DNA from 3 places in the Ureibacillus sp. FSL E2-3493 genome. Region 3 is predicted to be linked to each of the others. Evidence: riboswitches for the same ligand, from Rfam matches in the RefSeq annotation. Region 3 holds a riboswitch; each other region holds the start of a gene.
The links. Region 3 has a riboswitch for cobalamin ahead of MHH69_RS17415 (glutaredoxin family protein). Riboswitches for the same ligand answer to the same signal wherever they lie in the genome.
Positions count from the first base shown of each region.

Region 1: linked by a shared signal. The riboswitch ahead of MHH69_RS03740 (FecCD family ABC transporter permease) and the one ahead of MHH69_RS17415 (glutaredoxin family protein) in region 3 are both predicted to bind cobalamin.
Region 2: linked by a shared signal. The riboswitch ahead of MHH69_RS10530 (hypothetical protein) and the one ahead of MHH69_RS17415 (glutaredoxin family protein) in region 3 are both predicted to bind cobalamin.

Region 1 covers NZ_JBBOPK010000001.1:684,901-689,153, forward strand. The annotation lists gene MHH69_RS03735 (acyl-CoA dehydrogenase family protein) at 176-1,381, shown strand; cobalamin riboswitch at 1,461-1,650, shown strand; gene MHH69_RS03740 (FecCD family ABC transporter permease) at 1,832-2,815, shown strand; gene MHH69_RS03745 (adenosylcobinamide amidohydrolase) at 2,820-4,253, shown strand, end outside.
Region 2 covers NZ_JBBOPK010000001.1:2,053,663-2,057,915, forward strand. The annotation lists gene MHH69_RS10520 (bifunctional adenosylcobinamide kinase/adenosylcobinamide-phosphate guanylyltransferase) at 1-33, opposite strand, end outside; gene MHH69_RS10525 (ABC transporter substrate-binding protein) at 166-1,119, opposite strand; gene MHH69_RS10530 (hypothetical protein) at 1,122-1,670, opposite strand; cobalamin riboswitch at 1,820-1,996, opposite strand; gene MHH69_RS10535 (Fur family transcriptional regulator) at 2,057-2,479, opposite strand; gene MHH69_RS10540 (metal ABC transporter permease) at 2,476-3,336, opposite strand; gene MHH69_RS10545 (metal ABC transporter ATP-binding protein) at 3,351-4,097, opposite strand; gene MHH69_RS10550 (endonuclease IV) at 4,246-4,253, shown strand, end outside.
Region 3 covers NZ_JBBOPK010000001.1:3,387,087-3,391,339, reverse strand. The annotation lists gene MHH69_RS17420 (bifunctional metallophosphatase/5'-nucleotidase) at 1-1,017, opposite strand, end outside; cobalamin riboswitch at 1,208-1,390, shown strand; gene MHH69_RS17415 (glutaredoxin family protein) at 1,599-1,823, shown strand; gene nrdI (class Ib ribonucleoside-diphosphate reductase assembly flavoprotein NrdI) at 1,820-2,179, shown strand; gene nrdE (class 1b ribonucleoside-diphosphate reductase subunit alpha) at 2,176-4,253, shown strand, end outside.

The DNA.
Region 1 (4,253 bases), 2.7 Mb from region 3:
GGTCAGTTCAAAAAGGGACTGGTTTTTTATTTGCATTGGTAGAAATAAATCGAAAAGGTGAAATATTGATTTAATTCATATCGGAGCACTATGAATTGACGTAGGGAAAACTTAAAAAGTAAAATGATTTTATTGAAAGGTACGGATAACATAAATTTTTTAGGAGATGGGTCATTTGAAACAATTGTTTGTAAAAACAGAACCGCAACGTTTTTGGATAGAAAAGTTGGCAACGTTAGAGGAACCATTTAAAAAGGCTGCTCAACAAATCGACGAACAATCGCAATTTCCCCTTGAACATATTCATCAATTACGTCAAATCGGCTATACAAAATTAACTTTACCGAAACAGTTAGGGGGAGAAGGTTTTAATGTTTATGATTCGATTCTCCTCCAAGAAACATTAGGGAGTTATGATGGTAGTACCGCTTTAGCTATAGGCTGGACTCTATTAACTGTAGGAGAGTTATATGAAAATCAATATTGGGAGCCATCAAAATTATCAGCTTTTGCAAAAGAAGTAGAAAAAGGAGCTATTATTAATCGGGCAGTAAGCGAAATTGCAACAGGTAGTCCTATTCGAGGGGGAAGACCGGGCACATCGGCTAAAAGGGAAGGGAATCATTGGGTAATTAACGGGCGCAAAAGCTATACAACGGGATCCTTTGCCCTTGATTATTTCTTAACTTCCGCATGGATTGAAGAAAAAGAACAAATTGGCTTCTTTTTAATTCATAAAGATAACTCCGGTGTTTCGATTGAAGAAACGTGGGATGTGATGGCGATGCGAGGTACAGCTAGTCACGATTTAGTCCTTGAAAATGTCCATGTTGATCAATCAGACTTAGTTGAGTTACCGAATAATAGTGCTAGTTTTAAGTTGAACGGTTGGTTACTTCTTATTCCTGCAACCTATTTAGGAATAGCTCAAGCGGCGCAGGATTATGCCCTTCAGTTTGCCAATACCCATTCTCCAAACAGTATAAAAGGAACGATTGCTTCTTTACCTAACGTTCAATCCTTACTAGGTGAAATCGAATTAGAATTAGCGAAGGCACGTTTTACATTATATGGAGCTGCCCAAAGTTATGTAGAATTCAAAGGGAAAGAAAAAGAAGGTAAAAGAGTAACGGAAGAGGAAAAAATAACGATCATGAATGCTGTAAACGTCGCAAAACATGTCGTAACGAATGGGGCAATCCAAGTAGTAGATAAGGCTATGCGAGTAGTTGGGGCAAAAAGTTTGCAACGGACAAATCCTCTTCAACGGTTTTATCGAGATGTTCGTGCAGGTCTACATAATCCGCCTATGGATGATATAACGATTAAAAAGTTAGCCGAATCAGCTTTGCAAGAGACGGCAAAAAATAATTCTTTATAGGAGAGTTATTTAATTACCTTTTTCTATTAAAATCTTTCTATACAATTGTTTTTTATAAGTTATAATGTGGAAGAACAACTTCATAATGACACATAAAGGTTCTTATAGCGATTTTGTTATAAGAGTAAAAGGGAAGTCGGTGAAATTCCGACGCTGTCCCGCAACTGTAAATGGGAGCGTGCCTTACAGTCCACTGTTACAAAAGTAATGGGAAGGGAAGGTTTGCGATGAACATGAGCCAGGAGACCTGCCTTTATGGTTAGGAATAGCACCTTACGAGGATAAGGGAGGCAGTAAAGATGGAGTGTTTATTTTTCGATTTTTCAAAGTCTCTCGTAAACTGAGAGACTTTTTATTTTGCCTTTTGGGAGGTATTGAAACAATGACAATATTATTTATGATAAATAGATTACTAGAAAATAGGAATGAGGGAACAGTGTGAAAAGAAAAATGTTCTTCGCCTATAGTTCCTCTATCGGAATATTATTAATTAGCATTTGGTTAGGTGTCTCCATAGGAACAGCAGAAGTACCCTTTTCAACATTGTGGGATAAAGAAACGAATGAAAGTGCCTACAACATTTTATGGAGTATACGTATGCCCCGGGTTGTTTTAGCTGGTTTAGTAGGCGCCGCATTAGCGATTGCGGGAGCTGCGTTTCAAGGCTTATTGAAAAATCCACTGGCGGACCCTTATACATTAGGTATTTCTTCGGGGGCATCTGTTGGAGCGGTAGCAACAATTTTCTTTGGACTTTCCCTTCCTATAATAGGTTCATATTCGTTACCTTTTGTAGGGATGATATGTGCCTTTTTGACAATGGTTCTTGTTTTAACCTTTGCTCGACTCGTGGATCGAACGATGAAAATGGAAACGCTCATTTTAACCGGGGTCATTTTTAGTTCCTTTTTAGGTTCTTGTATTTCTTTAATGATTGCCCTAACAGGAGAACAATTACGTGAAATTATGGGTTGGCTTTTAGGTAGTGTTTCCATGCGCGGATGGCCGTACGTTCAAATGATTGTACCCTTTATTATTATTGGAACAATTATTATATGGCTCAACCGAAGAGAGTTGAATGCCATGATGTATGGAGACGAACGGGCCCAATCGTTAGGGGTAAATGTAAAGAAAAGTAAGTATGCGATACTAGCTGGAGGTTCCATGTTAACAGGGGCAGCCGTTGCTGTTTCGGGTACAATCGGATTTGTTGGTTTAGTTGTGCCTCATATGACAAGAATGCTATGGGGAGCAGACCACCGTCATCTATTGGTTTTGTCCTTTTTTAACGGAGCTAGTCTATTAATTATTTGTGATTTAGTTTCCCGAACGATTATTTCCCCTTCAGAACTACCGATAGGTGTAATTACAGCCTTTATAGGGGCACCTGTTTTTTCATTTATATTTTATAAACAAAGAAAAAGTAGGGGGTGAGGTTATGTTAAAGGTCCAAAATATTTCTGGAGGTTATGGTTCAACTCCAATACTTTCGAACATTTCCTTTGAAGTGGAAAAAGGGAAAATGTTAGGTATTCTTGGTCCAAATGGTTGTGGGAAATCCACTTTATTAAAAGTGATTAGCGGCATTATGAAACCATCAACGGGAACTGTTTATGTTGATGGTAAAGAAATTAAAGATTACTCTCCGAAACAATTAGCAAAAAAAATGACGGTTTTACCACAGCTACATGCAACAGCTTTTTCGAATACGGTTCGAGATACCGTTTCCCTAGGACGTTATCCTCACCAGTCTGCATTTTTTTCCAGTTGGAAAACAGAAGATGAAAAAGCAGTTGTTAATGCAATGGAACAAACAGGCGTAAGGAAATTTGAAAAAGCTCAATTGGAATATTTATCGGGAGGAGAGCAACAGCGGGTTTTTATAGCTCAAGCTTTAGCCCAATGTTCTAGTTTACTTTTACTTGATGAACCGACAAACCATTTAGATATTGCCCATCAAAAGCAAATATTAGATATGATTCGCAAGGAAGTAACGAATCACGACTTAACGGTTGTTTCTGTTTTTCATGATATTAATTTAGCTTCACTATATTGTGATGAAATTTTATTAATGGAGGATGGAAAAGTAAGGGCAAAGGGTGTTCCCCATGAAGTATTAATCGATGATCAAATAATGGATGTATATAAAGCAAGAATTTCAATGCAAGCCCATCCGGAGCAACCAAAACCTCAAATGACAATATTACCTGATTTAAACGAGCTTGCAAAGGAAAAGGTAATTACAGTAGAGAATATAAAAATAACAGATGAATACGTTGAATGTAAATCTGCTTTTCCTTTACGGGTTTTATCTTCAGCAGTTCATAATGCTGGATTAGGTTGGTATTCAAATTTTATTAATCGAACTGTTCAACAAGATTATAATATTTATCAAGTGAAAGAAGAGTTTTTACAATATTTAATAGAAGAAGGGTTTTCCCCTACGAATACGGTCGGCATGATGACGGCAGTTCATACGAAAAACGCTATTGTAAAACAATATGAAGCTCCTTTTGGAAGCGTTATCGTTATGGTCACAGCAGGAATTGGAAACGCAATAGATGTATCCCGTTCATATGATAGGGATAATAAGAATCATGTTGGAACGATTAATACGTGGGTAATTGTTAACGGAAAATTATCTGATGAAGCATTTGTTCAAGGCATGATGACTGCAACAGAAGCGAAAACGAAAGCATTACATCATGAAAAGGTGTATGATACCATTTCTAATACGATGGCAACAGGTACACCGACCGATAGCTTACTTATTGCGGCGACTCAGCAGGGAGAATATATGCAATATGGTGGGCCTATTACAGAAGTTGGTAAAGTAATAGGGAGGGGCGTTTTTGAAGCGACAGTGGAAGCA
Region 2 (4,253 bases), 1.3 Mb from region 3:
AACACCGCCAGTAATAAAAATGATTTTCCCCATAAATAGCTCCTCGAAAAAATTCACAAAATAAATACGTTCTTTCCCTTATTAACCATATCAAATAAAATAAAAAAAATCTGCTATCTTTCTACGGCTAAGCATCGTAGTCATCAAGCAGATTTATTTACTTAATTATTCATTAAATAATTCTGGGTAAATCGTTTGGGCAATCATTTCAACTGCTTCACCGATACGTGGTCCTGGACGATCCATAATATCCGCATTTAATAGATACACTTCTTTATTTTGAACTGCTGAAATTGTAGACCATCCTTCTCTAGCTAATATTTCACCCTTTGGATCTTCTATATAATTTACCGTCGAAACAATCGCTTCAGGATTTCTTGTAATTAGATCTTCTTCTGTTACTGCAAACCATCCTTGTTGATCAGCATAAATATTTTCCACACCTGCTGCCTCAATCATTTCTTGTTGGAATGTACCAGAACCGATAGACCAAATGTCTGGAGCTGGTGAAATTTCAAAATAAACTTTTTTCTTTTGTTCAATCGACTTTGTTTTTTCTTGAACAGCTGCAATTTGAGATTGAATATCTTCTACAACTTGTTTTCCTTCTTCTTCCACTCCCATTACTTCAGCCATTTGTTCGATATCACCATAAACATCGTTAATAGAAGTTGCTGATTGAATAACGAATACTTTAAGTCCTGCGCTTTCCAATTGGTCAATTTGAGCTTCTTCTCCAGTTGTATAAGCAAATACGACATCTGGATTTAATTCAATAATACGTTCCGTATTTACTGTCATGGAATCTGTTACACGTTCGATTTTTAAAGCTTCCTCCGGATATGTATCATATTCCGATGCTCCAATAATTTGATCCCCTACACCTAGCTCGAATAAAATTTCTGTATTACTTGGTTGTAGAGAAACGATTTTTTCAGGGACTTCTTCAAAAGTTACTTCTTGTCCACGGTCATCTACTACTGTATAGGGACCACTTTCTTCCGTACTGTTTGTTTTTGAATCTGTATCATTCGTTGCTTTTTGTTCCCCATCAGAACAACCAACTAATAGCAATGAGATGGCAAGTGGTGCCATCCACTTCTTGTTGAAAAATTTCATCGTCACACTTCCTCTTTTTTTCTTTTTTTATTAGGATAGGATTTACTTATAAATGGGACTTCTTCAATACCATGCATTTTATTTGTATAAACAGCCATGACAAAAAATACATTGGCTAGTAGCCCTAAATAATTAAATAGTATTTCCGGTACTTCCCTCTCCTCACTTACTTTATGAAGAGCCCGGTAAGATTTTTTCGCTTCGCTACGACAAATATGTAAAAATGTTGCAGCTAGACACCCCTGAGGCAGTAAAAATTGCTTTATCTCTTCCCCCACTTGTTCAACATAAAAATCATATCGACTGCTTAACCAACTTAAATCTTCTTCTGTTACCGATAACTTCCCACGAACTGATCCATTTACGTGATAGGCCATCGGATGGAGTTTGTGCAAATCATCTAAAACAACTCGGCAATTCTCCTCTTCTTGCAACAAAGGCAATACTACCCCTATTTTTGTTGTAAGAGAATCAGTTCGAATCTCGAAGTCAACTAGACAACTTTTCTCCCTCATAAATGGATAACAGCTGTAACGGCTATCTTTTCGAATAGGAACACCCCTTTCTTAGTGATAACATCCCTTCGGATAGGAAAGCATGGCAATAAAAAAGCCAACCGAGAACGGATGGCATAAATTACAATATAGAACAAAAAAATTATAAAATAATGCCGCACATTCTCTTTAGTTCCGAAGAGGTTTGTTACGATCAGAAAAAGATAGGTCTCCTGGCTCGTGTTTATCGTTTCAAGAGCCTTCCCATCCCTTTAGACAGTGGCATTTTCTTGAAACAAACACATACAGTTGCGGACACAGCTTCGGCATCTCACCGAATTCCCTATTAAGCGTATCATCGCATCTTTTTCCTGCAAACGTATTCACTTAATTGCAATGTATCATATTTTCCCAAATAAATGAACAGTAATTTTTAAAGGAAGTTAAACGGTTTCATGTACACAATTTTGGCATTTCCCGTAAATCTCAAATTTATGGGATTCGATCGCACAATCTGGCAATTTCTCTTGTATCATTTCCATTGGACAAACAGAAATTTCCTTCACTTTTCCACACTCCATACATATAAAATGATGATGATGGTGTTCTGATTCACAATGCATTCGGAAATTTCTTTCGCCATTTAGCTCGGTTTCTTCTAATATGCCAAGATTAACAAAAGTAGCTAAATTTCGGTAAATTGTATCAAAACTCATTCCCGGGAAATCCTTTTTCAATACAGAAAGGAGATCTCGAGCAGTTAAATACTTATCCGTATCTTCAAACATATTCAAAATTAGCTCACGTTTATCTGTTTTTTTATAACCGTTATCTTTTAAAATTTCCCATGCTCTCGTAATATTCATTTAACTGCTCCCCTTCCTTGCTTTAAATGTAGAATGATCTTTTTTGTTATTATAACAATTAATAGGATAAGTATAGAAGTAACAACAATCGTTCCACCGGGTGCTAGGTTTAAATAAAAGGCACTGACCAATCCGATAATCACAGCAGCTTCCCCAAACAAAATGGAATAAATGATTGTTTGTTTAAAGCCCCGTGCTATTCGCATACTTGCCGCAACTGGAAGAGTAATTAAAGAAGAAACTAATAGTATACCGACAATTCGCATACTTGCTGCGATGACTAACGCCACAACAATCATAAATAAAAAGTGAATCCATTTTGCGGGTAGGCCACTCGCATTGGCATATTCCTCATCAAAGGATAAAACGAACATTTCTTTGAAAAAAGCAAATAAAAATAAAAAGACAACGATCGCAATACCGATGACAACCCATAAATCTTGTCTAGAAACAGCCGAAACAGAGCCAAATAAATAGCTCATTAAATCTGTATTAAAGCCACTAGCTAATGAAATAAAAATGGCGCTAAGACCAATTCCCCCCGACATAATAATCGGTATGGCAAGCTCTTCATAATGTTTATAAAGTCTACGTAATCGTTCAATTAAAATGGATCCACTAACCGATGCAATAATTCCTAAATAAATTGGATTTAATAATGCAAAGGCAGTGAAAGTTTGACTTAAATATAAACTTCCTGCAATTCCCGCTAATGTCACATGGGACAATGCATCCGCAATAAGGGACATTCTTCTTACAACAATAAATACACCTAATACCGGTGCAATCACTCCAATAATTAGCCCTGAGAAAAAGGCATTTTGTAAAAATTCATAGTTTAAAATTGCTTCAATCATTTGCCTTCTCCTCTTTAATGAATCTTTCGAACCGCATGGCCATACCAATTATCCAATTGATTTTGTGAAATCGTATCAAAATCCTCTTTATATCCATGGAAATGGATCGTTTGGTTTAAACAAGCTACATGGCTAATACGGTTGGAAACGGTATCGACATCATGGGTAACTAAAATAATTGTTTTATTTTGTTCCTCGTTTAAAGTTGCTAACATATCATAAAATGATTGGACATTTTCATGATCGATTCCGACAGTCGGTTCATCTAAAATTAAAATTTTCGGGTTAGAAATCAATGCTCTAGCAATAAACACCCGTTGTTGTTGACCACCTGAAAGTTGGCCGATATTACGGGAGCGGAACGCTTCCATTCCAACGGATTTCAATGCTTCCTCTACTTTTAAGTCAACATCTTTTGGCATTCGTTTAAATAACCCAACTTTTTTTGTTAATCCACTTTTTACGACTTCTTCTACTGTTGCTGGGAAGCCTGAATTAAATGCATTGGATTTTTGAGAAACATAGCCAATCCATTCCCTTTGACGAAAGGCATCAATGGGTTGCCCGAACAATTGAATTTCTCCTGTCATCGGTTTCAATAATCCTAGCAATAATTTTAATAGAGTGGATTTACCTGAACCATTCGGACCAAGTATCGCCAGAAATGCCCCTTCATCCACTTTAAACGATATGTTTTTTAATACTTGTGTATATTCATATTGAAAAGACACGTTTTTCATTTCAATCAATGTTTGACTCATTTTTCCTCTTCTTTCTAATTCATAATCATTACGATTTACAATTTGTTAGTATAGTCTATTCATTGCTAAATGTAAAGGGAACAATCTTAAAAAGAAATACAAAGATCCCTTTAACGAATACATCCATTATTAGAAAGGAATGTCATCTTTGAAACA
Region 3 (4,253 bases):
TTCCCTCGTATTGAATACGATATCTCGGTTCGTAATGCTTCCTTTAAATCCTCCCTTTTCAAGGAAAGCGAGGTCGCATACAGAAATTTGTGCGCCTGTTGCTTTGATCTGCATGTCGTGAAGAAGCTGTATATAAGGGTGACTTGTTAACCTAGCCTTTAATAACCCTTCGTATGTATAATCCTTTTCTATATAGGTAATTTCCTCATCTAACCACCTTTCAACTTCTGAAGGATAAGAAGTATGGTCAGTTTTTAATGGATGAAATTTACCACTACTTTGTTTCGTTTCGCCATAAAAATTTACTTGAATCTCTATAAAGCCTTTTCCGTGGGAAGCAGGCTGGACTGTTAATGTTTGTTGAATTCTCTTATTGAAATATAAATGTTGATGTCCTGTTATAAGGAGGTCGATATCTTCCGTTAACTCTAAAATTTCATTTGCCTCGTTTTCACCTATTCGTTCTTGAAATATAGCTCCTGTTAAAGGGTCTTCGGAGAAACCACCATGATAGGCGACGATTAAATAATCGGGTTTTTCATAAGTCTTTACAAAAGTAACCCAATGTTGAATAGACTTAAGAGCGGATTGGAAAGAAAGATCGGTTAAATAGCCGTGTTCATCCCATAATGGGGTGAAATGAGTTGTAGCGCCGATGACAATAAATTTTCTTCCACGAATGATTTTCGTATAATAAGGTTTGGAAAAGTCTCCAATATTGCAGCTAATCCAAGGAAATCGAAATTGGGAGTGTAATTTTTTAATATTGGGCAAATGGTCGTTAAACTCATGGTTACCGTAAACGGCCACATCATACAATTCGTTTGCAAGGGTAATCATAGGGTGATTTTCATTGTTACTTATATGCTTGTAATAAAAAGAAGCTGGGCTACCATCTAAAAAGTCACCATTATCGATGACTAAGTCAGCCTTAAGACTTTTCATTTGATGAAATAATTGCTCAAACCGATCCAATCTACCATGTAAGTCACTCGTAATTAAAATCGTGATCGCCATAAACCTCACCCCTATATCTTTTTTATAGCATAATTTGAATGAGCGTTCAGCAAATCTTTTTTAATTTTTTTTTATGAAAAACAAAGGCGAATAGAGGGTTTGAAAGGTGACGAATTGGAAAAGCAGATTTTATTCATTTACATAATCCTGGGGAGTATGCTAAACTAATTCCAGAAGATAAAAACTATATATTGTGTTCATTTTTATTAGGTACTACTATATGTAGTTTAAAAGGGAAGTTCGGTCATGACGCCGACGCTGTCCCCGCAACTGTGAAGCTGACGAGGATTTTGAATACCACTGTGCAAATGCATGGGAAGGAAATCGGAGAATGAGGCTAAGCCAGGAGACCTGCCTATAAAAATGCGATGACATTTCTTCGGGGATTGAGAAATGGAGACGTTACCATTTTTCAATTTTTACGAACGTTTCCATAAAGGCTATTTCTTTTCGAAGAGATAGCCTTTTATTATTTTAACATTCTAACTACATATTGTTATAGCTGATTGAGGCAAGATATAAAACTTTGTCTAAAATCAGTAACAAAATATAGATTTAATAGATTAAGAAAGAGGGATTATATGAAACTATTTACGAAAACAATTTGCCCAAAATGTATGTGGGTAAAAACAGAAATACAACAAGCGGGACTTGAAGTAGAAATTATTAATATTGATCATAATGAAACTGAAAAACAACGGTTAATAGATGCAGGCTTTTTAACAGTGCCCGTTTTAGAACATGAAGGGAAGTTTATTGGGGATGTAAATGAAATTATCTCCCACATCGAGTTGGTTCATCAATGATTGCATATGCAAGTCGCACAGGAAACGTAAGATATATCGTTTCCAAAATAGAAGCAGAGTCTATTGAAATTCAAGAGGATTTACAAATAGACGAGCCCTATTTATTAGTTACTTATACAGATGGCTTTGGTGATATTCCAATGAAGGTATCACGATTTTTAGAACAAAATGAAGCCCATTGTAAAGGGGTAGTGGTAAGTGGTAATAGCAATTTTGGACCAAGTAACTTTGGTGGTGCCGGGGACAAAATAGCTGCCAAATATCAAATTCCTTTAGTCCGTAAATTAGATTTACGAGGTTACCAAGCAGATTATGAAGCAATTCAACAGTTTTATGAAACGAGGGTACTTGTATGAAGACATATTTAAAGTTAAATAATGATGTGTTAAATCGTTACAGCTCTACAGGACAATTGGAATTAGAAAAGGATCGTGAGGCGACACGCCGATACTTTTTAGAGTATGTAAATGTTCGGTTACGTTATTTTATCGACGTGGAAGAAAAGATTCGTTACTTAGTAGATGAAGGTTACTATGAGAGAGAATTTATCGAGCTGTATGATATGGATTTTATTAAAAAATTGTATAAAAAGGCTTACGATTACAACTTCCGCTTTCCATCGTTTATGAGTGCGAGCAAGTTTTATGATAGCTATGCATTAAAAAGCCGTGACGGAGAAGAAATTCTAGAAAAATATGAAGATCGTATTGTGATTATTGCTTTGTATTTAGCACAAGGTGATAGAACCCTTGCTGAACGAGCGGTGGAAGCGATGATGGAAGCTTACCAACCTGCTACTCCAACAGCATTGAACAGTGGGAAAAGAGCCCGTGGGGAACTAGTAAGTTGCTTTAAATTATCGATGGATGACTCGATGAATAGTATTGCTGAAAATATTGGGTATTGTTTAGAGCTATCCCGTTTAGGTGGAGGCGTCGGTGTTAACTTAACGGATTTACGTCCCCTGGGTGATCCAATTAAAGGCATATTAAACCGTGCGAGTGGCGTTATTCCAGTGGCCAAGCTGTTAGAAAATGCATTTAGTTATTCCAATCAACTCGGACAACGCAATGGTTCTGGGGTTGTATACTTGAATATTTTCCATGGTGATATAGAAAACTTCATTTCATCGAAGAAGCCAAATGCTGACGATAAAATACGATTAGCAACTCTTTCAACGGGTATTATTATTCCAAGCATTTTCTTTGAATTAATGAAACGGGATAAAGATATAGTATTATTTAGCCCATATGATATTTATAAAGAATATGGGAAACGCATGTCGGAAATATCTATCTCCGAAATGTATTATGAATTACTAGATAACCCAAATATCAGAAAAATTAAACGATTGAATGCCCGTAGACTTTATACAGAAGTGAAAAAAGCCCAATTTGAATCGGGTTATCCTTTTGAAATTTTTGATGACAATGTAAATGATGTTCATCCATTGAAAAATATTGGACGAGTTAAAATGTCTAATCTTTGTACGGAAATACTTCAAGTACAAGAGACAAGCGTCATTACAGACCAAGGAGAGCCGAATGAATACGGCTTAGATGTTTCCTGTAATTTAGGATCCATCGATATCCATGCAGCAAGTAAGACGGATGATTTTGGACAATTAGTTGATACAGCAATGCGTTTACTTACGAATGTGTCACAGATGACATATATTCAAAATGTGCCGTCTATCGCAAAAGCGAACAAAATTATGCATTCTGTAGGGCTTGGAGCAATGAATTTACACGGCCATTTAGTGACTCAAGGAATTCTTTATGGTTCAAAGGATTCGGTTGACTTTATCGATTGTTTTATGGAAGCAATGAATTACTATTCTTTAAAAACATCTATGGAAATTGCAAAAGAACGTGGAGAAACGTTCCATCGATTTGAAGAGAGTGAATATGCATCAGGTGCTTACTTTAAACAATATGTGGAGAAGGAAGAAAAAGAACTTTCTCCGGTAGTATTAAATGCCCTTGGTAAAGTGCCTATTATTACAAAACAAATGTGGCAAAAACTAAAAGAAGAAGTGATGGAACACGGCTTGTTCCATTCCTATCGATTAGCTATCGCACCAACAGGAAGCATCTCTTATATTCGGAGCTGCACAGCATCTATTGCACCTTGTACTGAAAGAGTGGAGGTTCGGGATTACGCTGACAGTCGTACTATTTACCCGATGCCCCATTTAAACAATGATAATGCTCACCTTTACGTGGAAGCATATGATGTGAATGCCTATGATTTAATCGATTTATATGCAGCTGCCCAAAAACATGTCGATCAAGGGATTTCTATGACTCTTTATGTAACAGATGCTTGGACAACGGAGCAACTAGCGAAAATTTATATTTACGCATGGTCGCGCGGAATTAAATCGGTTTACTATGTCCGTCAACGCCTACAAACATTAGAGGAGTGTGT